DNA from 3 places in the Pantoea sp. X-Soil-ISGK-421 genome. Region 3 is predicted to be linked to each of the others. Evidence: riboswitches for the same ligand, from Rfam matches in the RefSeq annotation. Region 3 holds a riboswitch; each other region holds the start of a gene.
What was found. Region 3 has a riboswitch for thiamine pyrophosphate ahead of thiB (thiamine ABC transporter substrate binding subunit). Riboswitches for the same ligand answer to the same signal wherever they lie in the genome.
Positions count from the first base shown of each region.

Region 1: linked by a shared signal. The riboswitch ahead of AC6I8K_RS19420 (LuxE/PaaK family acyltransferase) and the one ahead of thiB (thiamine ABC transporter substrate binding subunit) in region 3 are both predicted to bind thiamine pyrophosphate.
Region 2: linked by a shared signal. The riboswitch ahead of AC6I8K_RS21755 (FAD-dependent oxidoreductase) and the one ahead of thiB (thiamine ABC transporter substrate binding subunit) in region 3 are both predicted to bind thiamine pyrophosphate.

Region 1 is NZ_AP035980.1:131,079-141,417, forward strand. It holds gene AC6I8K_RS19390 (efflux RND transporter permease subunit) at 1-2,766, opposite strand, end outside; gene AC6I8K_RS19395 (efflux RND transporter periplasmic adaptor subunit) at 2,766-3,854, opposite strand; gene AC6I8K_RS19400 (cation-transporting P-type ATPase) at 4,362-7,061, shown strand; gene AC6I8K_RS19405 (YgdI/YgdR family lipoprotein) at 7,304-7,534, opposite strand; gene AC6I8K_RS19410 (YgdI/YgdR family lipoprotein) at 7,562-7,795, opposite strand; gene AC6I8K_RS19415 (DksA/TraR family C4-type zinc finger protein) at 7,880-8,146, opposite strand; TPP riboswitch at 8,282-8,409, shown strand; gene AC6I8K_RS19420 (LuxE/PaaK family acyltransferase) at 8,511-9,593, shown strand; gene AC6I8K_RS19425 (acyl-CoA reductase) at 9,590-10,339, shown strand, end outside.
Region 2 is NZ_AP035980.1:662,821-673,159, forward strand. It holds gene AC6I8K_RS21725 (ABC transporter substrate-binding protein) at 56-988, opposite strand; gene AC6I8K_RS21730 (ABC transporter permease) at 998-1,732, opposite strand; gene AC6I8K_RS21735 (ABC transporter ATP-binding protein) at 1,716-2,432, opposite strand; gene AC6I8K_RS21740 (HesA/MoeB/ThiF family protein) at 2,429-3,394, opposite strand; gene AC6I8K_RS21745 (thiazole synthase) at 3,406-4,164, opposite strand; gene thiS (sulfur carrier protein ThiS) at 4,168-4,365, opposite strand; gene AC6I8K_RS21755 (FAD-dependent oxidoreductase) at 4,349-5,293, opposite strand; TPP riboswitch at 5,423-5,542, opposite strand; gene AC6I8K_RS21760 (6,7-dimethyl-8-ribityllumazine synthase) at 5,795-6,232, shown strand; gene AC6I8K_RS21765 (MFS transporter) at 6,327-7,640, opposite strand; gene AC6I8K_RS21770 (pirin family protein) at 7,828-8,553, opposite strand; gene AC6I8K_RS21775 (LysR family transcriptional regulator) at 8,676-9,551, shown strand; gene AC6I8K_RS21780 (MFS transporter) at 9,661-10,339, opposite strand, start outside.
Region 3 is NZ_AP035979.1:735,132-745,470, forward strand. It holds gene polB (DNA polymerase II) at 1-567, opposite strand, end outside; gene AC6I8K_RS03290 (DedA family protein) at 733-1,497, shown strand; gene thiQ (thiamine ABC transporter ATP-binding protein ThiQ) at 1,494-2,195, opposite strand; gene thiP (thiamine/thiamine pyrophosphate ABC transporter permease ThiP) at 2,179-3,765, opposite strand; gene thiB (thiamine ABC transporter substrate binding subunit) at 3,765-4,751, opposite strand; TPP riboswitch at 4,798-4,893, opposite strand; gene sgrR (HTH-type transcriptional regulator SgrR) at 5,031-6,692, opposite strand; gene AC6I8K_RS03315 (MFS transporter) at 6,947-8,134, shown strand; gene leuD (3-isopropylmalate dehydratase small subunit) at 8,171-8,776, opposite strand; gene leuC (3-isopropylmalate dehydratase large subunit) at 8,780-10,186, opposite strand; gene leuB (3-isopropylmalate dehydrogenase) at 10,191-10,339, opposite strand, start outside.

The DNA.
Region 1 (10,339 bases), on a different replicon from region 3:
TCCTGACAAACTCAGCAAACCAATCAACGCCATGAAACCAAACGGAATGCCAGTGAGCAGGAAGCCGCAGGTGACGCCAATCAGCGCCAGCGGCACGGTAATCCAGATTGCCAGCGCATCGCGCAGCGAGTTGAACATCAGCACGGTAATCACAAACATCGCGAGGAAACCCAGCGGCAGCGAACCGAGCAGGCCGCTCTGGGCATCGCGTGAACTCTCCAACTCGCCGCCCCATTCCAGATGATATCCCGCGCGTAAGCTCAGCTGATCGATAGCCGGCTGCACGCGCGCCACAATTTCCGCCGCGGTGCGGCCGCTGGCCGGATCGGGATCGGTCTGCACCGTTAACACGCGCATGCGGTCGCGGCGCATAATCAGCGGATCTTCCCACTCCAGTTGGAAATCGCTCACCAGATTGGCCAGCGGCACATAGCGCTGCTGCGCCTGACTCCACACCTGAATATTGCCAAGATGATCGATATTTTGTCGCTCGAACGCCGAAGTTTCTAGCATGATCGGCATCAGCCGCGAGCCTTCTCGCAGCAGGCCGACCGCGTCGCCGCTGAAGTTAATACGTAGCGCGCGATCGATATCACGCTTATCCACGCCAAGTTGCTGACCGCGTAGCGGCGAATACTGCGGACGGATCACTTTACTGCGCGCCTGCCAGTCATGACGTGGCGGAAACGCGCTGCCTTCGGCGAGGAAAATGTCGTCAATCTGGCTGGCAATCTGGCGCAACGTAATGGGATCGGGGCCGGTGACGCGCAACGCAATCGTGCTGTCGCTGGCGCTACCGAAATTAATGCGTTTGATGCGCTCCGTCACCTGCGGGAAGTTATCCCGGATGTGCTGCTCGGTCTGCTGGGCGAGCGTTTCCAGCTGCTTCGCGTCCTGCACACGCACCATTATCTGCCCGTAATTACTGTACTGCCGCGTGGCATCGTAGGTCAGCGTAAAACGCATCGCGCCCTGACCAATGGTGGTCACGGTGCTGGTCACCCCGGTCTGCTGGCTGATCCAGCCTTCAATCTCGCGCGCGGTTTGCGCGGTGTAATGGATGTCAGTGCCATACGGCAGCCACAGATCGGTGAAGAAAATCGGCGTATTAGAGGCGGGGAAGAAGTTCTGCTTCACGTAGCCAAAGCCATAGAACGATGCCGCCAGACACGCCGCCATCAGCACCAAGGTCGTGATGCGGAAGTGCAGCAGCGTGGTGAGCACGCGGCGATACAGGCGGAACAACACGCCCTGATATGGCTGCGCGGCTGTTTTACTGACCACCTGACGGCCATCCATCCACTGCACGAACACCGGCGTTAGCGTTAGCGCGGTGATCCAACTCAGTAGCAGGGAAATCAGCAGGACCTGGAACAGCGATTTGCAGTATTCGCCGGTGGAATCCTGCGATAAACCAATCGGTGCGAAAGCAATGATGGCGATCACCGTGGCGCCAAGCAGCGGCAGCGCGCTGCGTTTTACTATCTGCATCATCGCCTGTTGCAACGGCTTGCCGCGCTGACGATCGACCTTGATGCCTTCCACCACCACGATGGCGTTATCCACCAGCATGCTGAGCGAGATAATCAGTGCGCCCAGCGACACGCGCTGCAGCTCAAGCTTAAACAAATACATGATCAACAGCGTGCCAAGCACATTGAGCGCCAGCGAGGCAGCAATCACCATGCCGCTGCGAACGCCCATAAACAGCAGCAGCGTACCTACCACAATCGCCAATGCCATCAGGAAGTTATTGATGAAGCCATCGACGGACTGCTTCACTTCCTGCGCCTGGTTATAAAACACGTCCAGCGCGATGCCGAGGGGTTTGGCCTGCTGATGCTGCTGAATTTTGGCGCTTAACGCATCACCGACATCAATGACGTTGACGCCAGGCGCAAAGGAGACGCCCATCGCCAATGCGGCATCGCCGTTAGCATGATAGAGATTACCCGGCTGCTCGGTGACGCCATAGCTGACCGTAGCGATATCACGCAGCAGCACTTGCTGGCTGCTGCCAGGCGCGGAGATCGGCAGCGCGCTGATCTCGTCCAGCGATTGAAATTCGCCGGTGGGATGGAAACGGATCGCTTCATTGCCGATGCGAATCTGGCCCGCATCGGAAACGGCATTAACGCTGTTGAGCACGGCGGCCACACGCTGTGGCGTAATGCCCAGCGCCGCCATCTGCTGGCTAGAGAGTGTGATGTTCACTTGCTCCTGTTCGATGCCGGCGATCGCCACTTTCGCCACGCCGGGCACCAGATTCAGCTCACGCCGCAGCTGATCGGCATAAGTTCGCAGCTCGCCGTTGCTGAAGTTCTCTCCCGAAAGGGTAAAGAAGTAGCCGTACACATCGCCAAAGTCGTCATTGACGATGGGCGCGCTGACGCCGGGCGGAAACTGGCGCGTGGCATCGTCCACGCGGCGACGCAGTTCATCCCACACCTGCGGCAAGTCGTCGGCGCGATAATGGCTGTGAATCGTGACGGTGATCTGCGATAAGCCGTTGCTGGAAATCGAACTGACGTTGTCGAGGGACGGCAAACGCTGCAAGGCGTTCTCCAGCGGCAGCGTCACTTCCTCTTCCACCTGCTGGGCCGAAGCGCCGGGATAGTGCGTCACAATCACCGCCGATTTGATGGTAAAAAGCGGATCTTCCAGGCGACCGATATTGAGCAGCGCAAAAATGCCGCCCACGCCGAGCAGCAGGATCACCAGCCAGCTGCGAATCGGGTATTTAAGGAACTGTTCCAGCAGGCGCATCACAGACCTCGCTCGCGTGTCCACAAGCGTACCGCCTGACCATCACGCAGATCGCTGACGCCCGCGACCACAATACGATCGCCCACGTTCAGCCCGGAAAGGATTTCGATGCCCTGTGCATTGAGTTTTCCCACCACCACTGGCTGCTGCTGAACGTTAAGCACATCGCCTTCACCGCTGATTAGCCACACGTAAGGCTGATTTGGCAGGCTGTGATCCGGGTTAAACACCGCGTTGGCGGGTACGCGCAGCAGCGGGGTGCCATCGGACGTGGGCAGGTTGTGCATCTGCACTTTTACCGTGCCGCTCAAGCCGCTGACCTGCGGTAAATCTGTGGGACGCGGCATCGTCAGCACCACTTGCCAGGTTAGCGTGGCGGCATCAGCTTCTGCGCGATGTTCTTTATATGCCGCGCGAAACGTACGGCCCGGCAGCGCATTCAGGCTGATCTCCGGCTGATAGGTCGCGTTCTGCACGTCAAGGCTGGTAAACAGGTTTTCCGGCACGCTAAAAATCACATCCAGCACATCGTTACGGCTGATCACCGCCACCGTTTGTCCGGCGGCGACCACCTGATGATTTTGTGACGCGACGCTGGTGACGATGCCGTCAAAAGGTGCGCGCAAGGTATGGTAATCCAGCTCCTGTTTGGCGATGTTGAGCGCCACGGCGGCGGCGTCGCGGTTCGCCTTTTGCACATCCATATCAGCTTGCGAAACGGCACTGCGCGTGGCCAGCGCACTAAAGCGTTGATACTGGCGATCTGCCAGCCTGAATCTGTTCTGCTGATCGTTGACCCGCAGTTGCGCATCAGTATCGATCAGCCGGCCAATCACCTCGCCAGCCTTAACATGGCTGCCTTCACGCACCTGCAGCTGCGCTAGCCGACCGGTACGCTTAAAGGCTAACTCGGTGTAATCGCCGGCTGAAATACGCGCCGGAAATAGCCTGACTTTCTCTGTGGTATTTTCACTCAGTGTTAACGCTTTAATTACGCGAGGTGTGGTGATTTCACCACCGCTTTTATTGTCACAGCCAATCAAAACCAAACAAATTAGAAGTGCGCCCAGCACTGGCCAATTATTCATGCCCCTGCCTCAATAAGAAAGAAAGGGCGGGAATATGCCATTAGATGAAGCAGTGAATAATGACCCTCCGCAATATAAGGGTCATTAACAGGGGTGGATTAAAGGTGTTTAACTTTCGTTTAATTTCGCTGTGTATAGCGAAACTAATTATCCCGCCATGCGTGAAACGATATTGTAGGTCAGAAAACCAATCGCGGTAGTTGATGATACCGCAATGAAAATAAAGAAGATAATCATCGGAAATGTCAGTTTATGTATTTTATTCAAAATAATTCCCCATCAGGTTAATAGAGTCTGGCACAAACGGTGAAGATATATTCGTTACGTGAGCTTTCTAATCGGGTGAAAATAATAACACTGAGTAATTAGTGCTTTCTTTATTAGCATCACACTTTCAAATCGGTAAAAACATGACCACGGTCAGTATGCTTCGGGAAAATATAATTAAAATGTGTTTTTTATTTTCGCACGCTTTTATATTTTCATTTCAATCTCACGGGGTTAATTATGACCGTTATTCCTATTCAGCCAAAACGTTCGGAGGCAACCGCGCGGCCCTATTATCAGCAGGATAACGCCGCCGTATTTAAAGCAATAAACAGCTCACCCGCGGGATTGAGCACAACCGACGCTCAGCAACGATTAACCGCCAACGGGCCAAACGTGCTGCCGCAGAAAGCGGAAAAATCACTGTTGATGCGTTTTCTGGCGCATTTCAAAGATGTGCTGATCTATATCCTGCTGGCGGCCGCGGTGATCACTGCGGTGATGGGCCATTGGGTCGATACCTTTGTCATTCTCGGCGTGGCCGTTATCAACGCGCTAATCGGCTTCATTCAGGAAAGTAACGCAGAAAAGTCGCTGAAAAGTATTCAGAACATGATGTCGAGCGATGCCATGGTGCTACGCGATGGCCAGCAGATTACCGTCGCCACTCAGGATCTGGTGGTGGGCGATGTGGTCATGCTGCGCCCAGGCGATAAGATCCCGGCGGATTTGCGTCTGTTTGAAGTGCATAACCTGCGCGTCGAAGAGGCGATTTTGACCGGTGAATCGACGGTGGTATCTAAGAATACCGTGGCACTGGAGGGCGAGAAAGCGCTCGGCGATCGCCTGAACCTGGCCTATTCCGGCACGACCGTCAGCTCGGGTACCGCGCTGGGCGTGGTGATCGCCACCGGCGGCGACACGGAGTTGGGCCACATCAATGCGATGATCTCCGCGATTGAAGAGGCGAAAACCCCGTTGCTGGTGCAGATCGACAAACTCGGTAAAGCCATTTTCGGCATCATTATGTTGATGATGGCGGCGCTGTTCGTGTTTGGTTATCTGCTGCGTGACATCGCGGTGACGGAGCTGCTGTTGTCGGTGATCAGCCTCGCGGTGGCAGCCGTGCCGGAAGGCTTACCGGCGATTATCTCGATCATTCTGTCGCTCGGCGTGCAGTCGATGGCGCGCAATCACGCCATCATTCGTAAGCTGCCGACTGTCGAAACGCTCGGCGCCATGACGGTGATCTGCTCGGATAAAACCGGCACGCTAACCATGAACGAAATGACGGTAAAAGCAGTGGTGCTGGCGAATAGCCAGTGGCGCATCAGCGGCAACAGCTATGAACCTAAAGGTGAGTTTACCCTTGAAGCCGGCCAGCAGTCCGATGCGCTGATGCAGGGTTTTTTGCAGGTGGTAGATATCTGTAACGAGAGCCAGCTGCGTCAGGATGCCAACGGCAACTGGGGCATTGTCGGTGGCCCAACCGAAGGTGCGCTAAAAGTGCTGGCCGCCAAGGCGGGCATTCAGAGTGACAACGTGCAGATCCTGAGCAAGCTGCCGTTTGATTCGGCCTACAAATACATGGCGGTAAGCTGCCTGATTGATGGCAAGCCTTGCTTGCTGATGACCGGCGCGCCTGATGTGTTGCTTGCGCTGTGTCAGCAGCAGCAGGGAGCGACAGAGGCGGAAGTCATTGATCGCCGCTATTGGGAAGCGGCGATCACCACTTACGCCAGCGAAGGCTTGCGCACCGTCGCCGCCGCGTGGCGCTGGCTGCCGGAAGCGCAGCACTCTATTGATCACGATGATTTACGTCACGGCATGCAGATGCTGGGACTGGCCTGCATGATGGATCCGCCGCGTCCGGAAGCCATCAGCGCCATTCGCGACTGCCAGCAGGCCGGAATTCGCGTGAAGATGATCACCGGCGATCACCCGGAAACCGCGATGGCGATTGGTCAGATGTTGGGCATTGGTAACAGCGACTCCGCCATCACCGGTTATCAGCTGGAGCACATGGATGATGCCGAATTGGGTGTGGCCGCGCGCGAGTACGACATCTTTGCTCGTACCAGTCCCGAGCATAAGTTGCGTCTGGTGAAAGCGCTGGAGAGCAGCGGTGAGATCGTTGGCATGACCGGTGATGGCGTCAATGATGCGCCCGCACTGAAGCAGGCCAATGTCGGTATCGCGATGGGCATTAAAGGCACTGAAGTGACCAAAGAGGCGGCAGATATGATCCTCGCCGATGACAACTTCGCCACTATCGCTGCGGCGGTGAAAGAGGGCCGACGCGTCTACGATAATCTGAAGAAAACCATTCTGTTTATCATGCCCACCAACCTCGCGCAGGGATTGCTGATCATCATTGCGATTCTGATGGGCAACTTGCTGCCGCTGACGCCGGTGCAGATTTTGTGGATGAACATGGCGACCTCAGCAACGCTGTCGTTTGGTCTGGCATTCGAACCGGCAGAACGCAACATCATGCGCCGACCGCCGCGTAACGCGCGCAGCCCGGTGATGGATGGTTACGCCATCTGGCGCGTGATCTTCGTGGGTCTGCTGATTTCAATTAGCGCCTTTGTGCTGGAAGCCTGGCTGCAGCCGCGCGGCTACACGCCGGAGTTTATCCGCACCGTGTTGCTGCAGATGCTGGTGACCGCGCAGTGGGTTTACATGCTGAACTGCCGCAACAGTAACGGGTTCTCGCTGGATGCAGGTTTGCTGAAAAACCGGGGTATCTGGCTGGTCACCGTGGTGCTTATCGCGCTACAGGCGATGATTATTTATGTTCCGCTGATGAACACGCTGTTTGGCACCACGCCGCTGCCGTTTAAATACTGGCTGATTTCGTTGGCGGTAAGCGCCGGAATCTTTGTGCTGGTGGAGATAGAAAAGCGTTTGACGCGAGGATGGCGTGTAGCAGGTTAAGTGCTGGCTGAGAGATATTCCTTGTACGTTAGAAATTCCGCTGCGCATGCATCGGCTGGCTAACAGCATGCCGGTACGCAGTGGCGCGCCAGTGGAACTTGAACGCATTGTTGAGGTGCTGAGGGAGAGTAAAAGGTATATCGATGGACTGCAGCGCAACGATGGCTAAATCAGGCATATCAGGGCGTTAAATCCGCACCGCTGGAAGGACAATCTCTTTCAGCGGTGCGGATTCAGTCAGATTATTTCTTAGGAATTTCTGAAATCTCTTTCACGTCACTCTTATTCATTTGCTGCTTCACGCCATTGGCATCCACATAACCCAGCAGGCCGGTTTCCGCATCCTGTGGTTTGCCATCAGTTACGATGGTGCGACCATCATTGGTGTGGATAGCGTAAGAAGTACGCGTACATCCGGTCAGTGCGGACAGGGCAATCACTGCAGTAATAGAAAGCAAAATTGATTTTTTCATTAGTCTCTCCAGACAGTTATAAGGATATTAATTATCCAGTTCGCTCATGTTGGTAATCTTGTCGCGATTGATCTGCTCAGTTTTACCGGTTTGCGCATCCTTATAGGAAACAAGGCCCGTGTCGCTGTCGATTTGCGGCTTGCCAGACGTCACGATAGTGCGTCCGTCGGTAGTCTTAATGGCCTGATTAGAAGAACACGCTGACAATGTCATTGCCATAAAGGTGCCAAGAAATGCGGTTGCTAATACTGTTTTTTTCATCGTGATGAGTTCCTTTCAGTGGAATAAGTTTTAACTACCTAAATAGCTTAGAACATTTTTCCGAAACAGCCAGAAAGCGGGGTATTAACGCAACTGGCTATCCTTACTTCCGCGACGATTGTAACCGCTGTTCGCCGCCTGTTTTTTATCCATCTTGCTTTGACAGTTCACGCAATAACGCACGCCCGCTAACGCCGCGCGACGCGCTTCCGGGATCGGTTCACCGCACTCATCGCAAAACTCAGCGCTTTCGCCGTGACCGAGATTTTCGCGGGCGCGGGCTACCGCATCATCAACCGTGGCATCAATTTGTTTGTGAACCGCACCGTCTTCCGACCAACCGCCAGCCATACTTCACCTCCATAAAAACGTATAGGAAAAGTATAAGACACGGCGCGATTAATGCCGGGCAGGTGGGAATGACTGCGTTAATCGCCACCACTTTTAACAGGGTTGACACATCATCGGGCGCCACCCTAGACTGCGGCTTGTTCCAAGGGGTGCTCTGTTAAGGGGCTGAGATTCTACCGGCTGGCGTGTCTGCGCTGGCAACGTAGTGACCCTCCGAACCTGATCCGGCTAATACCGGCGTAGGGATGCGGAACCGCAGGGCGACAGTACGCCCTGATTCCCTCTTTGTGCTTTGTAGCGGACAGTTCGCGCTCTTCAGGCGATGCCTGGGAGTCTCTGCGCAATCGCAAAGGTGGCTATGCACATGAACGAAACCCAAATCATCCAGGCTCTGCTGGCATTCCTGCAGCGCGAAGATGCCTCAGACGACGATTTCAACCAGCTGGCCCTTGAAATCTTCGCCTACCAGTTCACCCATAACCCACCTTATCGCCGCTTCGCCATCCAGCGTGGCCGCACGCCCCTGACGGTGAAAAGCTGGCGCAATATTCCCGCCATTCCGATTACCGCCTTTAAAGATTTGACCCTCAGCTGCCGACCCGTCGACGAAATGGCAGCCATTTTTATGACCAGCGGCACTACCGGCACGGTAAAAGGGCGCAGCTACCACCCAACGCTGGAAGTGTGGAAACATTCAATGCTGCTCAACTTCCGCCGCCGCTTTATGGCAGGCAGAGCACGTATCCGCATGGGCATTTTGTTCCCGGACCCGGTGGTGATGCCGAACTCCTCGCTGGCTACCTATCTCGATGTGGCGCTACAGGAATGTGGTACGCCAGACAGTGCAGTGATGGTGGGCGAGCAGGGTCTCGAAACCGAACTTCTGTTCAACGCGCTGGAGCAGACCGAAGCTCGCGGCGAGCCGTATGCGCTGCTGGGTGCAAGCTACAGCTTCGTGCATCTGCTCGATGAAATGCAGCGCCAGCAGCGGCGCTTCTCGCTGCCTGCAGGCAGTCGCATTCTGGATACCGGCGGGTTTAAGGGCCAGTCACGCGAAATGGGCGCGGAAGAATTCTACGCATCGCTCGCCGCCGCATTCGGCATTCCGCGCCAACACTGCATCAACATGTACGGTATGACCGAAATCAGCACGCAATTCTACGACTCGGGGAATGAACACTGCCCGCCGGTGAAATCAGGACCGCACTGGATCCGCACGCGTGTGGTCAATCCGCTTACCGGTGATGATGTGCCGGAGGGCGAGATTGGCGTGCTGGTGCATCACGATCTGGCGCATTTCAACTCGGTTTCCGCCCTGTTAACGGAAGATGCCGGTGCGATCGTGCCTGGCGGATTTCATCTGCTGGGACGCGCGACCGGTGCTGATGCCAAAGGCTGTTCATTGACCATGGATGCGTTTCTCGCCGGCGCGCGGGCTCCGCTGTGAAAGAAATTGCCGGTCATCTGCCGGGCCTTTCCATTGATGACGTGCAGTGGCACACGCTGAATTTCAGCCATCACGGCGAAAATCTTGAGGTTTGCGTTCCGCAACTCAATGATGAGCAGATAAACGCTCTTTCTGCGCGCATCCGCGCCAACGCCCGCGCCTACCTCTGCCAGCTAAGCGTCGCGCAGATCATTGCCGTCGTTGATCAAGCGGTAGTGCGACTACTTGATCGCCAGCATCCGTTACGTATCAAGGCTGAAAAGCTGCTGCCGATTATCACCGGTTACGATGCCGAAATGGTGCGCCTTGGCCTCACCGGCTACCTGAAAACTTTCCGCCAGCCGCAGCTGAAACGCTTTCTGGCGGAAGATTTCGCCGATCCTCAAATGCTCGACGATTTCCAACCGCGCCCTAAAGGCGGTTTCGCGCGGGCATTTGGCCCGCAGCTATTGATGCACATCTGGGCGGGTAATGTGCCCGGTTTGCCGCTGTGGAGTTTGATCTGCGGTCTGCTGGTCAAAGCGGGCACCATTGGCAAACTGCCGGGCAATGAGCCACTGATGGCGAGCTGGTTCGCGCAATTGCTGGCGGAAATCGACCCAAAACTGGGCGAGTGCATCGCAGTAGTGTGGTGGAAAGGTGGCGATGCGCAAACCGAGCCAACGTGGCTGCGCCAGCCCGATGCGGTGGTGGCTTATGGCGGAAACTCAACGCTGGCGGCGATCCAACAGCGTTTGCCTGTCACC
Region 2 (10,339 bases), on a different replicon from region 3:
TGAATGACGACCCTACGAATGTGTAGGGTGCGCATGAATGCGCACCGGGAGGAGATTACTGAAGGGAATAACGCCCCAGCGGCGCCACAGTTTTAATCACGCCATTGGCTTTCATATATTCGCCAAACGCCTGGTAGCGCGCCTTATCAAACTCCGCGCTGTGCGCGGCGAAGTACGGCAGCGTCGCCTGCCACGCCTGGTAATTGAGCGGCGTGTTCAGCTCGGGATAGTGCTTGATAAACGCCTGCCACACTTCCTGCGGATGCGCACGCAGCCACACCACACCGGCATCCAGTCCACGTAAAAACGCGGGAATACGCTTATCCTGTGCGGCGGTTTTTTGGTTCGCCAGAATGATCAGCTCGTCATAGGCGGGCACGCCGTAATCTTCCGGCTTGAATACCGTTGGCGTAGCACCTTTGTCTTTCAGATCCAGCAGCTCATAGTTGCGGAATATCGTCATCGCGCCATCAATCTTGTGCGTCAGCAACGCAGAGGTGCCATCCATATTCAGGTTGATGAACTTCACCGAGTCAGCATCGACGCCCTGCGATTTCAGCATATTGCGGATCGCCACATCTTCGGTGCCCGGCACCGCATAGCCGATGGTTTTGCCGGCGAAATCCTTGAGGGTGTGGATATCGCTCGACACGGTGGTCAGCGTATTCAGCGGCTGATTGATCAACGTCCCGACACGAATCACCGGCACCTCTTTTTCCACCAGCGTATAGAGCTGCGGCTGGTAGCTTATGGCGAGGTCGACTTTGCCCGCCGCCAGTAGCAGCGGAACGGAAGCTGAATCGGCGGGCGCGATCATCTCCACATCCAGCCCCTCTTTCTTAAACGCGCCGCTGTATTGAGCAGCGAAAATCGCCGCGTGGTTCGGGTTAATAAACCAGTCGAGCAGCAGGCGAACTTTCTCCGCAGCCTGGACGTTAGCGGTCGCCAGCAGCAGCAACGCGGTCAATGCGATTCGTAGGGTGTTCAAGGTGTGTCCTTATGTGGTTTGCCAGAGGATTTTATTGCGAATCAGCGCCACGCTGCCCGAAAGCAGCAGCGCCAGAATCAGTAACAGCAGCAGCGCCGCGAAGCTGGTGGCGGTTTCCAGCCGCGCGTTGGATTGCATCATCAGGTAGCCGAGCCCTTCGCTGGCGCCGACCCATTCGCCAATCACCACCCCAATGGGTGCCAGCACCACCGCCATCTGCAGGCCGGAGAAAAATTGCGGTAACGCGGCGGGCCAGCGCACGCGCCAGAAGATACGAAAGCGCGAGTGCGTGGTGGTTTGCGCCAGCTCCAGCCAGCCGCCCGGCGTGCGGCACAGTCCATCGAACAGCGATAAGCACAGCGGGAAAAAGAGAATTAATGCGGCTACCACCACTTTTGATGCGATACCAAAGCCGAGCCACAGCACCAGCAGTGGTGCCAGGGCAAACACCGGAATCGCCTGGCTGGCGGTGACCAGCGGAAACAGCACGCGGCGCAACAGCGGGCTGGCCGCCATCAGCACCGCCAGCGTGACGCCTGCGCCGACCCCCAGCAGCAGCGCCAGCACAATTTCCGCCAGCGTATAGAGCGTGTGATGCCACAGCAGTTGGCGATGCAGCCACAGCGCTTCGAGCACCGCCTGTGGCGCGGGCAGCAGGAAAGTGGGTACGCCGCTGTGACGTGCCAGCAACCAACCACCTAGCAGCACCACGATCAGGTAGATCGCGCTAAACAGTGTTTTCATGTGTATTCAATCGTGTGAAGAGTTGAGCCTGCGCCTGCAGCACCGCGGGATGGTCAAACGGACGCGGCACATCACCGGTGTGAACCGGCCAGCTTTCGATGTTCAGCGGCTGGCCTTGCAGCAGCAAAATATCATTGGCCATGCGGCACGCTTCCAGCGGATCGTGGGTGACCAGCAGCACGGTTTTGCCGCGCAGTAAATTGGCGGTCAGGGTTTGCAAACTGAGTTTGGTCATCACATCCAGCGTGGCGAAGGGTTCATCCATCAGCACCACTTCGCGCTGCGCATAGAGCGTGCGTGCCAGCGCTACGCGTTGCCGCATGCCGCCGGAGAGTTGATGCGGCGGCGCATGCGCCACGTCGCTGAGTTTCACCTGCTCCAGCAACGCCAGCGCACGCGCGCAATCCGGCTTTTCGCCGCTCAGCCTTGCCGACAGCATCACGTTGTCCAGCACCGTTAGCCACGGATAAAGCAGATCCTGCTGGCCCATCCACGCCACATTGCCGGTTAAGCCCTGCACCGCGCCCTGCTGCGGCTTGAGTAAACCGGCGACCAGCCGCAGTAGCGTACTTTTACCGATGCCGCTGCGTCCCAGCATGACGGTGGTCTTGCCGCCGCGCAGTTGCAGATTCAGCTGCTGGCACAGCGGCTTATCGCCCCAGCTAAAGCTGACATCGTTGAAAAGAATGTCCTGATTCATGGGCGATTGGCCGCCAGAATCGCAAGCTGGTGAAATCCGCGCTGCGCCAGCGCGGTCGCGGCCTGCGCGGCGCGAATGCCGCTGGCGCACACCAGCACGATGCGCTGCTGCGTGGGCGGCCGCCACGCCGCGATCTCCTGCGGCAAAATGCGCTCAACACGCTCTGCCACGCTGATCGGTGCTTCTTCACAGCTGCGCAGTTCTACAATGCAGTCGTCGGCGGCCAGCAGTGGCAGATCGATAAACGGCACCGCATGTTCCGGCTCTTCCGCGCCATCAAAGCGGAACTGGCGGAAGTGCCAGTTCACGAAGTCGCAATTCACCAGACAACCGAGCGGCGATGGCGGCAACTGCAGCAGCACGCTGAGCGCCATCTGCGCCTGCATCGCGCCGAGCGTCGCGACTGCCGGGCCCATCACCCCTGCGGTATTACAGTTCGCAGCCGATGATGGCAAGCGCGGGAACACCGCGCGATAGCTCGGCGATCCGCCACAGAATCCGCCGACGTAACCTTGCCGACCCAGCACCGAGGCGCTGATCAGCGGAATGCCTGCCAGCAGGCAAGCATCGGAAAGTTGGTAAGTCACGGCAAAATTATCTGCCGCGTCGATCACCAGATCGCATCCCACCAGTGCCTGCTGCACATTGCTGGCGCTTAGCGACTGCTGCAGCGCCTCGACCTGCACTTCAGGATTGCGCTGCTGCAAAGCCTGCTGCGCCCGCAGCACTTTGGGCTGGTCGATATCCTGCAGAGTAAAGAGTGTTTGCCGATGCAGGTTATGCAGCGCCACGACATCGTCGTCATACAGACGAATATGACCGACACCCGCGCCCACCAACTGCGGCAACAGTGTGGCGCTTAATCCACCCGCGCCCGCCACCAGCACGCGCGCGTTTAGCAGCCTCTGTTGCCCTGCCTCACCGATTTCCGGCAGCATCATCTGACGTTGATAACGTTGCATATTTAGCGGCCTCAACTTAAGTTGGCCAAGCCAAAGATCGGCGTGGACGCGCTCGCCATATCACGCTTCTCCATCAATCCGGCGCGGCGTGCGGCCTGTCCGGCTTCAATCGCCAGGCGGAAGGCGTTGGCCATGCCGATCGGGTCGCCCGCTTTGGCGACGGCGGTATTGAGCAGGATGCCATCGAAACCCATTTCCATCGCCTGCGCGGCCTGCGACGGCGCGCCAATTCCCGCATCAATAATCAGCGGAACATCGCTGAACCACGCACGCATCGCGCGCAGGCCGTCAATGTTACGCAAACCCTGGCCGGAACCGATCGGCGCGCCCCACGGCATCAACAATTCACATCCGGCCGCCAGCAGCTTTTCGCCAACGATCAGATCTTCGGTGGTATACGGGAACACCTGAAAGCCGTCTTCAGTGAGGATGCGCGCTGCTTCTACTAGCGCAAAAGGATCGGGCTGCAGCGTGTCGGCATGGCCAATGACTTCCAGTTTGATCCACGCCGTGTTGAACAGTTCCCGCGCCATATGGGCGGTGGTGACGGCTTCTTTCACCGTGTGACAACCGGCGGTATTCGGTAACACGCGGATGTTGAGGCCGGTCAATAATTCGCGGAAAGCCGCCCCCGCCGCGCCTTCGCGCCGCAAACTGACGGTAATGATGTCGGTGCCGGAGGCGGCAACCGCCTGCTGCAAAATGGCGGGCGAAGGATAGCCGGCGGTGCCGAGCAGGAAGCGAGATTGTGGATCAAAATCGTAGAACATCGCTTAACCTCCCTGCATCGGTGACAGCACTTCGAGCTGACAACCTTCGTCCAGCAGCTGTGTGTCGTACTGGCTTTTTGGCACAAAAGCCCCGTTGAAGGCAGTGGCAACGCAGGCTACATCAATTTGCTGCTCGATCAGCAATTCGCTCAGGCTCTTGGCCTGGGTGCTGATGGCGCGGCCGTTAAGCTGAATATTCATTTAAGTGCTCCCCGAAAAGGCGCTGCATTAGCTGCTCAGCCAGCATCGGTGCCAGCAGAAAACCGTGGCGATACAGGCCGTTGAGATAAAAGGTTTGGTTGTGATAATGAATTTCCGGCAGATTTGCCGGATAGGCCGGACGCAGTCCGCTGCCGCTCTCAATCACGCGCGCTTCGGCTAAGGCCGGATGGATCGCGTATGCGGCGCTGAGCAGCTCCATCATGGCGCGCGCACTGATGGCGCTGGCATCGTCGCTTTCGATCATGGTGGCGCCGAGCATGAAATGGCCGCCGCGACGCGGCACCAGATAGCAGGGAAAACGCGGATGCAGCAGACGAATCGGGCGGGAAAACTGCACTTCATCGCTGTGCAGGATCAGCATCTCGCCGCGCACCGCACGCAGGCGCGGCAGTTCAGGCGCGGCGTGGATGCCGCGACAATCGATAATCTGTCCACTCGGTGCAGTGCGGTTGAAGGGCACACCGCGCGCGATCAGCGTGTCACGCATCTCCTGCAGCGCCAGCCGCGGATCGAGGTGCGCTTCCTGGGCGAAAAACAGTCCGCGCGCAAAGCGTCCTTCCAGCGCCGGTTCGATGTCTGCAGGATCGATCCAGTGATGCTGCTCGGTCATGCAGGCGAAACGGTTGAGTTCCTGGCTATCGCGCGGTGGCGCAACCACTAACGTGCCCTGATGCTCAATGCTGCTGATGCGCGATTGCCACCATGCGGCGGCATGTTGTCCAAGGGTGATAACGTCGCGCGGCGCGCTTTCGGCTTCACACCAGGGCGCCAGCATGCCGCCAGCAAACCACGATGCCGGTTGGCGTGATTCATCGCCAATGACCTCGACGTCTTCGCCGCGTTCCGCCAGCAAGGTTGCCACGCACAAGCCCGCCACGCCGCAGCCGAGCACGCTCCAGCGGCTCACAGCGCCGGTTCCAGGATGTTCAAAAAGGGGGAATTCACATCGGCCTCTCAGTGTTAGCTGAGACCCGCAGATACAGGAGAAGGGAAATGGCGCAACCATCGAGCTTGCCTGAGCGCCAGACAGCCCGATGAAAAAGACTGTCAGTCTTCCTACGCCAGTATCAACTGGGTCAGGTTCAAAGGGTCGCTAAGCCGCGCAATGCGCAATTAGCCTCTCAGTCTCTTTGGCGAGACTCCCCCGACGCGTCTATTTGTATTGCAGGCGTTGGCCGCCGTCAAGTGCGCTATTCAGTCACCGCACATTCCGTAGCGGCGTAATTTATTGCGCGATAAATCGCGCCGCTACGGAATGTGCCAGCTGTGACAGCGGTTTTTACATCCTCACAGGCGAGCGTGAAGGCATTTATCGCTACCTGGACTTGGTGGATCACCAGCGTAACATATGGTATACAAACACATTATTTTATGCGCAAGAACAAATACAGGTGATGTCGGAATAACCATGAACAATATTAAAATTGCATTTATTAAAGCCGGCTGGCACAAAGAAATTGTCCATAACGCCCTGGTAGGTTTTGAAAAAGAATTAGCCGATCAATCCGTTGAAGCGGAATTAAAAGTGCTGGAAGTGCCTGGCGCATTTGAAATGCCATTGCTGGCTAAGCGTCTGGCCGAAACCGGCAAGTATGATGCGATTGTCTGCGCCGCGCTGGTGGTGGACGGCGGTATCTATCGCCATGATTTTGTTGCCGCTGCGGTGGTTGATGGCCTGATGAATGTGCAGCTGACCACCAACGTGCCGGTGTTTTCCGTTTCATTAACGCCACATAATTTCCAGCCGGTTGATGTTATCGAAAACTTCTATACCGAGCATTTCATTAAGAAAGGCAAAGAAGCGGCGCGCGCAGTGCTGGCTATTCACCATTTGTCGATTGACTGAATCATTAAAAAGGGAGCACCTCATCAGGCGCTCCCTTTTTATTTATGATGACTTTCTTTGGTTAATATTCAGAATAGTGCCAGCCTCGCCTCACTCAATGTTTCACACTCATCAAATGATTACGCTTCAATTGTCGGCGCGTTTCAGACGGATTGATATCGCACGCTTTAGGCAGTAACAGCGTAAAGATACCGGCAATCACCAGCGACCCCGCCAGCCAGCAAATCGCCACGTTTTGGCTGTACAGCAGCGTCATGATCCCGACTAAATACGGTCCGCAGAATCCGCCCAGATTACCCAAACCATTGATGACACCACGCGCGCTACCCGCGACTTCAGGCGCAGCAATTCGTCCGGGAATCGACCAGAACGGGCTGGTTGCCGCTTTGAGGAAGAAGCCGCACACCACCAGCGCAATATAGGCCGCCACCACATTGTCATGCAGTACCACCGAAGCCAGCAATGCCGCGGCAAAGCAGAACAGCGACACCATCACCCACAATCGGCGCTTACCGGTGCGATCGCTTAACCATGAAATGGCGTAGATGCCGAGCACGGTGGCGACAAAGGGGATCGCCGCCAGCAGACCGACGCCCGCCATATTGGTGCCGGTGAGATTTTTCAGGATACTTGGCAGCCACAGTGTGTAACCGTAATCACCGGTTTGATAAAAGAAGTTGAGCGCCACTAACTTCATCAGGCCCGAGTTGCGGAACACCGCTTTCAACGGCGCTTTGCTAACCGGTTCCTTTTGCAGGTGCAGTGCTTTTTCGCGCGCCAGTTCGCGCAACAAATATTCTTTTTCACGGGCCGGTAACCAGCGCGCCTCTTCTGGACGATCGGCGATCACCAGCCACCACACCAGCAGCACCACGGCAGAAAGCAGGCCTTCAATAATAAACAGCCAGCGCCAGTCCAGCACATTGATGATGTAACCGGAAATCGGTGCGGTGAACATGCCGCCTAACGGCGCGAACATCATGACAAAGGCGTTGGCGCGCCCCAGCTCTTTTTCCGGGAACCAGTTGCTGACCATGGTTAACACCACTGGCAGCATGCCGCCTTCGGAAATCCCCAGCACGAAACGCAGCGCCAGCAGCTGATAATGGTTAGTGACAAAACCGGTGGCGATGGAGACAACCATCCACGCGGCCAGCGACCAGGCGATAAAGCGTTTACCGCTGCCATTGACCGCGATACGTCCGCCCGGCACCTGTAAAAACAGATAGCCAATAAAGAAGATGCCGCTCACCACGCCAGCCATTTGGCTGGTGATTGCCAAATCCTGATCCATGCCGCCAGGCAGCGCAAAGCTGATATTGACGCGATCCATGAATGAGACAATGCAGGTGATAAGAATTGGGGCGATGACGCGATACCAGCGCGTTCCGGGAATTTTTTCTTGCATGCTGCCCTCTCCATGTTAAGCCGTGATGCTTAGGTTCATTGGCTAACTATTAAAGAGAGTATGGAAATAATTATTGCGATCGTAATCACTGCAATTAATGTTAAGAAAAAGTGTTACATACGCTGTGATCGCGCATAAAAAAAAGCAGCGCGATGGCTCGCACTGCTCTTTGTACTATTTTTAATCATTAACGCTGTGGATGATTCACTTCCAGTGGACGCAAATCAAACACCAGCACTTCCGCATCATTACCATTAGCGAACTGCAGCGCGCTTTCGTTGCGAACACGGGCGCCGTCACCTTCTTTGAACGCCACACCGTTGACTTCAATGCTGCCGCGTGCCACATGGATATAGGCGTAGCGATCGGCATCCAGCGTTAAGGTCTGCTGCTCCACACCGTCGAACAGTCCGGCATAAATACGAATATCCTGATGCACGCTCAGTGAACCGTTATCACCATTTGGCGAAATGATTAAACGCAGCTGGCCACGCTTGTCACTCTCTGGCACGGAAACCTGCTGATAACCCGGTTGCGTGTTACGTTCGCCGGGCACAATCCAGATCTGCAGGAAGTGGACCTTATCCGTTTTCGAGTGGTTAAACTCGCTGTGCGTGACGCCGCTACCGGCGCTCATCAACTGCACGTCGCCCGGCACAATCACCGAACCGGTGCCCATTGAATCTTTATGCTCCAGCGCGCCTTCCAGCACATAGGAGATGATTTCCATATTGTTGTGCGGGTGCGCACCAAATCCACGTCCCGCGGCAACGCGGTCATCATTGATCACCAGCAAATCAGAGAAACCGGTCTGCTTTGGGTCCCAGTAACTGGCGAAAGAGAAGGTATGATGCGAATTCAACCAACCGTGGTCACCCACTCCGCGTTGTTCTGACAGGCGTTGTTCAATCATGGTCTGCTCCTCAAATGTGCTGTGGGGGGCGATTGCCCTTCCCGTTGCAGATAAGTATACGTAAACTGATTTGCCTAACAATGCGTCATCATGACAATGACTGTCACCGATAAGTGGACAATATGCAGATTGAAGATCTCCGTATCTATGTAGCTGTAATCAAAGCGGGTAACTTCACCGCCGCCGCCGAACAGCTGCTGCTGTCGAAGCAATATGTCAGTCGCCGCATTGCCGCACTAGAGGAGTCACTCGGCGCGCGGCTGCTGAATCGCAACACGCGGAAGTTGTCGGTGACCGATAATGGCCAGCTGTTTGCGCAGCATGCTCAGCGTATTCTGGATGATGTGCAGGAAGCCGAGCTGGCAGTATCCGGTCGTCGTCAGGTGCTGCAAGGCAGCTTTCGTTTGAGCGTACCGATGTCGTTTGGCATCAGTCATTTGTCGCCGTTTGTTGCCGAGTTTCTCAGCCTGCATCCGGGCTTGCAGTTTCAGGTCGAACTGGCAGACCGTCACGTTGATATGGTGGGCGAAGGTTTTGATATGGCGATTCGCATTGGCACGCTGCCCGATTCCAGTTTGATTGCTAAGCGGTTGGGCGAGTTTCGCCGTGTCATCTGTGCCAGCCCGGCCTATTTGCAGGGTGCTGGCGCACCGCGCACGCCGGAAGAGTTAAGTGAACATTTGTGCCTGCGCTATGGACGGGAAAGCCAGACTGGTTGGGAATTGTTTAACGGCGAGCAACGCAAAGTGATCAGCGTGCAGGGACCGATGGTCAGTAATAACGGGGAAATGTTACGCGATGCGGCGATTGCCGGGCTGGGGTTGATTATGTTGCCGGAGTTTATTGTGGCGCCGGCGTTAGCCAGTGGCGAGCTGATTACCGTGCTTGAAGAGTGGCAACCCACGTCGCTCAATCTCAATGCGCTCTATCCGCAGCATCGCCAGCGCAGTGAAATTCATCGGGTATTTATGGCGTTTTTGCAGCAGAAATTGGCGTGATTTGACCAGGTGCGCATGAATGCGCACCCTACAAAACCTAAAACCACAGAATCGCCGTTTATGCGCTTTCACTATTCGTAGGGTCGCCATTAATGGCGACCACCACGGTTTAATGACTCTCGTGCGCAAAGGTAATCGATTTGCGGCGCGCATCGCGCATCGCTACGGCATGAATCAGCAGGCCAAATACCGCCAGAATCGCCCCCACCCATCCGGTGGATTGCCATCCAAGACCGGCCGATATGGTGACACCGCCCAGCCACGCGCCGAGCGCATTGGCCAGATTAAACGCTGAGTGGTTCATCGCCGCCGCCATGGTTTGCGCATCACCGGCCACATCCATCAACCGGATTTGCAACACGGCTGCCAGCGCCACCATGGTGCCCACCAGCATTATGTTGATGGCACCCGCCAGCGCATAGTGCGCGGCAAACACGAAAGCGCTGAGCACCAGGAACGACCACACCAGCAAAATGCGAATGGTCTTTTCAATGCCGCGATCGGCCAGACGTCCCCCCGCGATATTACCGATAATCATGCCCAAGCCAAACAGCGCCAGCACCGCCGGGATCCAGCTTACCGGCATATGCGCCAGTTCGGTCATGGTCGGTTTGACGTAGCTAAACACTGAGAACAATCCGCCGCTGCCCACCGCGCCAATCGCCAGCGTCAATAGCACCTGTTTACGCGTCAGGGCTGACAGCTCGCGCAGCGGACTGGCATGTTTGTCGCCCGCCACGTTCGGCACCCACAGCCAAACTAACAGCAAGGTCACCAGCGCCAGGCCG
Region 3 (10,339 bases):
ATCGCCGTTGGGCGGACCGAGCATGTAAACCTGGCGCTGGCCGCAGCCTTCCAGCCCGATGCAGTAGAGCTCGCCATGCTGGGTGGTTTCGATATCCAGCGACACCCATTTCAACTGCGGACGGTAATCAGGATGCGGTTTTAGGCGTGCGTTGACCACGCTGTCACCGCGCATTTCACCGCTAAACCACACTGGCGCGGTGATAAAGCGCTCCATCAGGTAGCGTTCGGGTGGGCGAATATCGGCTTCGTAGACGGAAATGCCGTTCTCGCGCAGGCGCTTTTCCAGGTTTTGCAGTTGGCGATTGCTGCGGCAATAGAGGCCAAACACCGGACGTCGGCGAAAATCCTTCAGCTCCAGCGCTTGCAGGCGCGTGTGGCGCTCACCGTGGATGAGCGCCTCGGTTTGCGCACGAAACTCCTCGGGAACAAACGCCACCGATTCCTGCGCAGGCAGCACCAGCCGCTGCGGGCCGTTGTCGGTTGCCAGCCACAGCACCACTTCGCTGCCGGTCGGCGTATCTCGCCAATGTCGGGTAAGCAGAAAACCTGCGCGCGGATCGGTCACGGTAACTCCAGAGAATGAATTGCATTCAGTATAACATGGATGTTTATACAGTGTCTCAGCAGGCGAGATTGCCACCACTTTGTCAACATCGTTCTACAATTCTTGCCTTGACGCCTGTAGGTATGCTCTGGACAATCCAGCCTCTATATTCCGCAGAGGATATTTATGGAAGCCTGGATTCAACACCTGTTTTCGCAATCGCTGGAGTACGCGCTGATCGCCGTGGCGCTGGTGACCTTCCTTGAGTCGCTGGCCTTCGTGGGATTGCTGTTGCCGGGCACGGTATTAATGGCCAGCCTTGGGGCGCTGGTTGGTAGTGGACAAATTGGTCTTTATCCCGCGTGGGCGGCCGGATTCGTGGGTTGTTTAATCGGCGATTGGGTCTCTTACGGCATCGGCTGGAAGTTTCAGGGGCCGCTGCATCGCTGGAAATATCTGAAAAAGTACCAGGGTTTGCTGGATAAAACCGAGCATGCACTGCACCAGCACAGCATGTTCACCATTCTGGTCGGCCGTTTTGTTGGGCCAACGCGTCCGCTGATTCCGTTAGCGGCAGGTATGCTGGAACTGCCGGTGCGCAAGTTCTTGCCGCCCAATTTGATCGGCTGCATTCTCTGGCCGCCAGCGTATTTGATGCCGGGCATTTTGGCGGGCGTGGCGATTGATGTGCCGCAGGCGGCACAGGGCGGCAACTTTAAATGGTTACTGCTGCTGGTGGCGCTGCTGCTGTGGCTCGGTGGCTGGTTACTGTGGCGCTGGTGGCGCAGCGGGAAAACCGTTGATTGGGCAACGAAATATCTGCCGACCGCGCGCCTGCGCTGGCTGGCACCGTTAATGGCGACGATCGGTCTGGGCGCGTTTATCGCCATCCAGTTCCATCCGATGATGCCGATCTTCCGCCAGCTGTTAGGGAAAGTGTTCTTCGCTTAACGACGTTGCACGCCAAGGATGGCGGCTGCTTCACTTTCGCCCCGCACTAAACTCTCCGTGCTGCCATCCCAGTAAATGCGCCCATCAACGATCACCAAACTGCGCGCCGCAATCTGTTGCGCATCTTCCAGGCTATGCGACACCATCAACAAGGTGATGTTGCGGCTTTCGCACACCGAACGCACCAACTGGAGCATCTCACCACGCAGCGCCGGATCGAGCGCGGAAAAGGGCTCATCCAGCAGTAAAATCGGCTGATTGCGCAACAGGCAACGCGCCAACGCCACGCGCTGACGCTGACCGCCGGAGAGCTGACCCGGCAAACGCGCTAGCATCGGCTGCAGGCCGGTTTGTTCTGCGATGTCGGCCAGCTGCTGCTGCTGATCGCGCGTCAGTTTCAGGCCCGGATGTAAACCCAACGCCATGTTTTGCTGCACCGTCAGATGCGGAAAAAGATTGTTCTCCTGAAACAGCATCGACACCGGCCGCGCTGATGGCACGCTGTGCGTATGATCAACGCCGTTCATCACCAGCGCGCCTTGATTGATCGGCAAAAAGCCGCCAATCAGGCTCAGCAAGGTGCTTTTGCCTGCGCCGCTCGGGCCGAGGATCGCCAGACGTTCACCCGCCTGCGCCGTAAAACTGAAGCGCATCGGCAGATGCTGATAAAGGTAAGTGAGGTTATTCAGTGTCAGCATGGCGGCCCGGTAATTTTTCCATCAGTGTAAAGAGGAGCAAGCAGAGTAACAGTAGCAGCAGCGCGGTGACGGCACCGTCCGCGCCGCGATAGGCGCCAATCTGCTGGAACAGATAGAAGGGCAGCGTGCGAAAATCGGCGCTGCCAAACAGCGCGACAACGCCGAAATCACCGATCGACAATACGCAGGCAAACGCCAGCGCTTGAGCAAGTGGGCGTTTCAGCGCGCGCAATTCAATCAGTCGCAAGCGGTTGAAACCCGCGATGCCGAGTGAGGAACACAGCTGGCTGTATCGGGCGCTGATATCACGCATCGGATTCTCCAGCACTTTCATGGCGTAGGGAATGGCGATCAATGCGTTGGTGAAGATCACCAAGCCATCGGCGCGCTGTGGCAGCCCGATGGTGGCGTTGAACAGCAGGAAGAAACCGCTCGCTAGCACGATGCCCGGCATCGCCAGAATCAGCATGCCGCTCATTTCCATCGCCTGCGCGGCGATCATATTCTGCCGCTGACGCAGTTCGCGACTGCTCCAGAGCAGCATCATGGTCAGCACCACACAGAGCACCCCGGCACCCACGGCGATACGCAGCGAGGTAAAGGTGGCTTGCCAGAGCGCCGCTTGTTGTAGCGCACCGGCGACGCCGCCGCGCAAACCATCCACCACCACCGCTGCCAGCGGTGGTAACAGCAGCAGCAGCGCCAGGCCAATCAATACCGTATCGGCAACGCGCGCATGCCATGAATCCTGCGGATCGCGCCAGCCACGAATGCTTTGGCTTCCGGCGGGAATGGCTTTGCTAAAGCGCTGGCTCAGCAATACCAGTAGCAAGCAGCAGCCGAGCTGTAACATTGCCAGCAGCGCCGCGCGACCCGGATCGTAATCGAAATTCAGCGCCTGATAGATCGCCAGCTCCAGCGTGGTGGCCTGCGGACCGCCGCCCAACGCCAGCACCGTGGCGAAGCTGGCGAAACAGAGCATAAAGATCAGCGCCGCTGTGGGCAAAATCTGACGGCGTAGCCACGGCCACTCCAGCAAATGAAATAGATTCCAGCCGCGCAGGCCAAGTTGGGCGGCGACTTGCCGCTGCTCGCCGGGAATGCTCTCCAGCGCTTGCAACAGCAGGCGCGTCGCCAGCGGCAGGTTAAAGAAGACGTGCGCCAGCAGAATGCCCTGCAGGCCGTACGGCGAAAAGTGGTAGTCAAAGCCGAGGGCCGCGCACAGTTGCGCCAGCCAGCCGCTGCGACCGTAAACGCTAAGCAAGCCAAACACCGCCACCAGCACCGGTAGCACCAGCGTCATGGCGCACAGGCGCAGCAACAGATTGCGGCCAGGGAAACGGCGACGATAGAGCGCGCGTGCCAGCAGAATCGCGGGCAGCACCGACAGCAGCGCTGAGAGCAACGCCTGCTCAAACGAGAACAGCAGCACATGATGCAGATAGCTGTCGTCGAGCAGCGCGCGCCAGTCGGTGGCCGGTGCAACCATCACCAAGGCGCCAAACGCCAGCAGCGCTACCGCGCACAGCAATAGCGCGGTGAGCGAACCGGGAATTAACCAACCTGGCATTAGCGGCTAACGGCGCGTTGCCATGCGCTGATCCATGCGGCGCGATGGTCGGCCACGTCGGCTGGCGTGAATTGCAACGCTTTAGCGGGCACCTGTAGCGCTTGATAACCGGCAGGAAGATCGCTTTTGATGACGGGATACATCCAGTTGCCGGTGGGAATGGTCTGCTGGAAGGCAGGAGAAACCATAAACTGCATGAACTGCTGCGCCAGCTTGGGCTGTTTACTGCTGGCGAGTTGTGCGGCAACTTCCACCTGCAAATAGTGGCCTTCGCTGAATTCGGCCGCGGCGTAGTTCTCTTTCTTCTCTTCGATGATGTGATAAGCCGGAGACGTGGTGTAACTCAATACCAGATCGCCTTCGCCTTTCAGGAACAGACCGTAAGCTTCGCTCCAGCCTTTGGTAACGGTAACGGTTTTTTGTGCCAGCTTCTGCCATGCGTCAGGCGCGTTTTCGCCATAGACTTTCTGCATCCACAGCAACAGGCCAAGGCCCGGCGTGCTGGTACGTGGATCTTCATAGATCACGCGCCATTTTTCCGGGCTTTCGACCAGTTCTTTTAGGCTTTTGGGCGGATTCTTCAGCTTGTTTTTATCGTAGACGAAGGCAAAGTAGCCATAGTCGAACGGGATGAAGGTGTCGTTATGCCAGCCATCCGGCAGCTGCAAAGCGTGTGTATCGACGCTGCTTTTAGCAAACAGGCCGGTTTTCTCTGCCGCCTGCACCAGATTGTTATCCAGTCCCAGCACCACATCGGCTTTGCTGTTTTTGCCTTCCATTCGCACGCGATTGAGCAGTGACACGCCATCTTCCAGCGCCACGTACTTCAGCTCGCAGTCGCACTGCGCTTCGAAGGCTTTTTTCACCGCCGGGCCGGGACCCCAATCGGCAGAGAATGAATCGTAGGTGTAAACGGTCAGAATCGGTTTGGCTGCGAAAGCCGGTACAGCAACCAGCAGCAACACAGGCAGAACTTTGTTTAACACTTTGCGCTCCTTGAGGAGAAGATAAGTTGAGTCGCAAAGGATCTGAGGAGTGATACATCTCAAATCCCTACGCCGGTATTAGCCGGATCAGGTTCGACGGGTTTCTCTCAGCCCTGACATCAAGGCACCCCGTTGAGAACGGCTCATTCTAGTCATTTATAGGACAGCGTGAAAGGATCATGGGCCGGAAGTCTTGTTCCATTCTGCTCGGTGTGCATGAATGCGTACCCTACGAAACCGCGTTCTTTAAACGTAGGGTCGCCATTTATGGTCACCTATTTACAGCTCCGGCGGTGCAAACCAGGCCGATTTGAAATCAAACCAGCCGAGTGTATTCAGTCGCACGCCACGCATACTGCGTTGACCTTCCAGCAGCAGCCAATGATGAAAAAGAGGGTGCAGATAGTCGCTGTCGATCAATTGTTTGCTCCATTCAGCAAGGGGTAAATCTTTCTGCCGCCAGCGCGCCGCATCGCCTTGCCAATCAATCGGGATGCAGTGATGCATCAGCGGTAGCTCGAACAGTTGGGCGAATAGCGCGTACTCCAGCGGCAGGGTAAAGTTGACGCTGCCGAGCCAAATGTCACTTTCGCTTTTGCCTTCAAACCACACTTCGTAGCTCACCTCCCGCGTGATTAACTCCACACCGTGCTGTGCCAGCAGCGGGCGCAACGCGTTGGCGATGCCTTCATGCTCGACGTGATGGCTATACCAACTCAGCGTTAGTTGGGTTAATCCTGCCGGTTTGTCGGCAGGTGTGAGATCGCGGCGATGGTGCCAGCGCGGCAGCAGGCCATAGGCCGGGAACCAGTAACGCTGATAGCCAACGCCAGCATGATTTAATAAGGCGATGGGGTTGAACAGATAGCTCACCCAGCGGCGGAAATGCGCGTCGCGGCCCAAGGCAGAACGCTGATCGAACAGCAGAAAATAACAGCCTTCTTCCAGTCGACTCTCTTCCGATTTTTCATCCGCGGTTTCGCCCTGCAGTTTTACCCCGGCATACACCAGTTCATCGCTGATCTCGGGTAGCACCCAAATCGACACATCATCAATCAGCGCGCGATAGCCAAAATAGTCATCAAAGGCGGCAATTCTCAGCTGTGTCTGCTGATTACGCTCCACGCTGTAAGGCCCGGTGCCAATCGGCTGGCGAGAAAACTGACGTAGGGTCGGCCATTCGCGCGGTAGGATCATCGCGCTGACGCTTGCCAGCAGCCATGGTAACCAATCGTCGGGCTGACTAAGATGGATATCCAGCGTCCAGGGCGCGGGCGAATGCAGCTTTTCGATATGTGAAAACAGCGGCTGGCTGCGCACGCGTTCCAGTGAGGCAATGACATCGTCAATCTCCAGTTCACGGCCATGGTGAAAACGAATCGCCGGGCGTAGAAAGAAGCGCCAGTGCAGCGGTGAGGTTTGCTGCCAGTGATGCGCAATATCGGGCTCGATTTCCCCCTTTTCCTCATTTATACGCATCAGACCGTTGAAAATTTGCCTTGCCAGATGGGTTTCTGAACGGCGCAGCGGCGAACCGGGCAGTAGATTAGGCAGCGGACGATAATAAAGCACGCGCAGGATGTGTTTGCCTTGCCGAAAGCTACGGCCTAAATGTGCCGCGATCATCTGGCGCACCTGATTTTTATCGCCCACTAACTGTACTAGCTGATCGATACGATCCTGCTCCAGCAGATCCTCGGCACGCTGTTGCTGGAGTGCCAAGCCGGTGTAGCAGAAACTCAGCATTGAGCGCTTGCCACGTCCCGCTTCCGCCTGCCAAATCAGCCAGCCTTCACCTTGCATGGCGTTGAGCAGGTTACGCATATGCCGACGCGAGCAATGCAGCCGTTCGGCCAACGCGTTCAAGGTCGTTTCCTGATCCTGGCCCTGGCAGCTTTGCCATAAGCGGATGAATTGCTGTTGCAGACGTGCAGAGGACATAAAAGGGGAACTCCTTCTCAGAATCGCTCAGTTTTTCCTGCCTCATATTAGAGGCATACTGCCCGGCAATGGAAGAGCGGGAGGCATTCAGCAATGAATGGCGCTCTAACAGCGGTTCCGCCAATGTGGAACCTTTTCTGAGTAGGGTGCATTTTCACCGCCAGCAGCGCTTTATCTGCTGGCTTTTTTCGTTTTGCTGTAGAATCTTCTACCCTCTTTTCTCTACCCATTTTTAACCGCAAAGGGATTTCTGCATGAAATCGCTGTTAACGCGCCAACGCCGCGTCAATCCGGTCTATCTCTCATTTATGGCTGTGTCGTTTATGACCGGCGTGGCCGGTGCATTACAGGCACCGACGCTGAGCCTGTTCCTGACGCGCGAAGTACAGGTGAGCCCGTTCTGGGTGGGCTTGTTCTTTACCATCAATGCGATAGCGGGAATCGTGATCAGCCTGCTGATGGCGAAACGCTCCGATAATAAGGGCGATCGCCGCAACCTGATCCTGTTCTGCTGCCTGATGGCAACGCTGAATGCGCTGCTGTTTGCCTTCAATCGCCACTATTTAACGCTGGTGACGCTAGGCGTGTTTTTGTCTGCGCTGGCTAGCGTGTCGATTCCGCAGGTGTTCGCCCTCGCGCGTGAATATGCCGATCAGTCGGCGCGTGAAGTGGTGATGTTCAGCTCGGTGATGCGTGCGCAGTTGTCACTGGCGTGGGTGATCGGGCCGCCGCTGTCGTTCGCGCTGGCGCTCAACTATGGCTTTGTGACGCTGTTTTGCGTTGCGGCGGGAATCTTTCTGCTGAGTATGCTACTGATCTGGCGCACCTTGCCATCGGTGCCACGCGTGGTGGCATCGCCTGAAGAGGTGCTAACGCAGCTTAGCCCGTGGAAGGATAGCCAGGTGCGGCTGCTTTTTATCGCCTCTGTCACCATGTGGGCGTGCAACACCATGTATATTATTGATATGCCTCTGTATATCAGCACCACACTTGGCCTGCCGGAGAAGCTGGCGGGGTTATTAATGGGCACCGCCGCCGGGCTGGAGATTCCGATCATGCTGCTGGCAGGGCATTACGCGCGGCGTACCGGCAAACGCAAACTGATGCTGCTGGCGCTGGTGGCGGGAATTGTGTTTTATTTCGGACTGGTCATGTTCCAGTCGCGCACAGCGTTGATGGTGCTGCAACTGTTTAACGCCGCGTTTATCGGCATCATCGCCGGGATTGGCATGTTGTGGTTCCAGGATTTAATGCCCGGACGTGCGGGCGCGGCGACGACGCTGTTCACCACCTCGATTTCCACCGGCATGATTATCGCCGGCATCATTCAGGGCACCATGAGCGAGCGCTTTGGTCATGAGTCGGTTTACTGGCTGGCGTTGGGGCTTGCGGTGTTGGCGTTGGGATTGGCGTCACGCGTGAGAGATGTTGTGGATAGATAGAAAAGAGAAGGGCGACAGCATGTCGCCCTTAGTGCCTTAGCGTAAAAACGCGGGCTGATTGGTCTCGTAGCGGGTAATTGACGCTTCGTGTTGCAGCGTCAGGCCAATGCTGTCGAGGCCGTTGATCATGCAGTGACGGCGGAAGCTGTCGATTTCGAAACTGTAGGTCTTATCGCCCGCGCTCACCGTCTGCGCTTCCAGATCCACCGTGAAGGTGACGCCCGGCTGTGCGGCAACCAGTTTGAACATCTCATCCACTTCTTCATCGCTCAGCTTCACTGGCAGCAACTGATTGTTGAAGCTGTTGCCATAGAAGATGTCCGCGAAGCTTGGCGCGATCACCACATGGAAACCGAAGTCGGTCAGTGCCCACGGCGCATGCTCACGTGAAGAGCCGCAGCCGAAGTTCTCGCGCGCCAGCAAAATGCTGGTGCCTTTGAATTCGGGTTTGTTGAGCACGAAGCTGGCGGTTGGCTTGGTGCCAGCATCGTCATCAAAGCGCCAGTCGTGGAAAAGATGCGCGCCAAAACCGGTACGCGTCACTTTCTGCAAAAACTGCTTCGGAATGATGGCATCGGTGTCGACGTTGGCGGCATCCAATGGCGCGACAATGCCGGTGTGTTGAGTAAATTTGTTCGCCATGGCTTAAGCTCCCTGAGTCAATTCACGAATGTCGGCAAAGCGACCGGTTACGGCGGCGGCAGCGGCCATCGCCGGGCTCACCAGGTGCGTGCGTCCGCCACGGCCCTGACGACCTTCAAAGTTACGGTTGCTGGTTGATGCGCAGCGTTCGCCCGGGTTCAGACGATCATTGTTCATCGCCAGACACATCGAGCAGCCTGGCAAACGCCATTCAAAACCGGCTTCAAGGAAGATTTTGTCCAGACCTTCGGCTTCGGCTTGTGCTTTCACCGGACCAGAACCTGGCACCACCATCGCCACTACACCTGGCGCCACTTTGCGACCTTTAGCAATGGCGGCTGCGGCACGCAGATCTTCGATGCGTGAGTTGGTGCAGGAGCCGATAAACACTTTATCGATCGCCACATCAGTCAATTTGATACCGGGCTGCAGATCCATGTAAGCCAGCGCTTTTTCCGCCGAGGCGCGCTCAACCGGATCGGCAAACGATTGTGGATTCGGAATCGCCTGATCCACCGCCATCACCTGGCCTGGGTTGGTGCCCCAGGTCACTTGCGGTGCAATATCTTCCGCGTGCAGCGTGACGATGCTGTCGAATTTGGCATCGTTGTCTGATTTCAATGTGCGCCAGTAAGCAACGGCTTGTTCCCACTGCTCGCCTTTCGGCGCAAATTGTTTGTCTTTCAAGTAGTTGAATGTGGTGTCATCCGGCGCAACCAGGCCCGCTTTGGCACCCATTTCAATCGCCATGTTACACAGCGTCATGCGGCCTTCCATGCTCAGCGCTTCAATTGCGGGGCCACAAAACTCGACAACGTGACCGGTACCACCCGCACTGCCGGTTTTACCGATGATCGCCAACACGATGTCTTTGGCGGTAATGCCCGGCGCAGCTTCACCCAGCACTTCAATTTTCATAGTCTTCGCACGGCCCTGTTTCAGGGTTTGCGTGGCAAACACATGCTCAACTTCGGAAGTACCGATACCGAATGCCAGTGAACCAAATGCGCCGTGGGTGGCCGTGTGGGAATCGCCGCAGACGATGGTCATACCCGGCAACGTCATACCTTGCTCCGGCCCAATCACATGCACGATGCCCTGGAACGGATGATTCAGGTCATACAGCTGAATGCCGAACTCAGCACAGTTCTTCATCAGCTCCTGCATCTGAATACGTGCCATCTCACCCGACGCATTGATGTCTTTGGTCTGAGTGGAAACGTTGTGATCCATGGTGGCGAAGGTTTTCGACGGCTGACGCACTTTGCGGCCGTGTGCACGCAGGCCATCAAAGGCCTGCGGTGACGTGACTTCATGAATCAAATGGCGATCGATATACAGTAACGGCGTTTCATTTGACGTTTCGTTGACGACATGTGCATCAAATAACTTCTGGTATAAGCTTTTCATTTTATTATTTTTCCTCGGCGATAAAACCGGCAATGATGCTGCCCATTTCATCTGTGCTTACGGCTTTGCCGTCACCGGCTAAATCACGGGTGCGATAACCCGCTTCCAACGCGCGGCTCACGGCGCGTTCAATGCTAGCGGCAGCGTCATCCG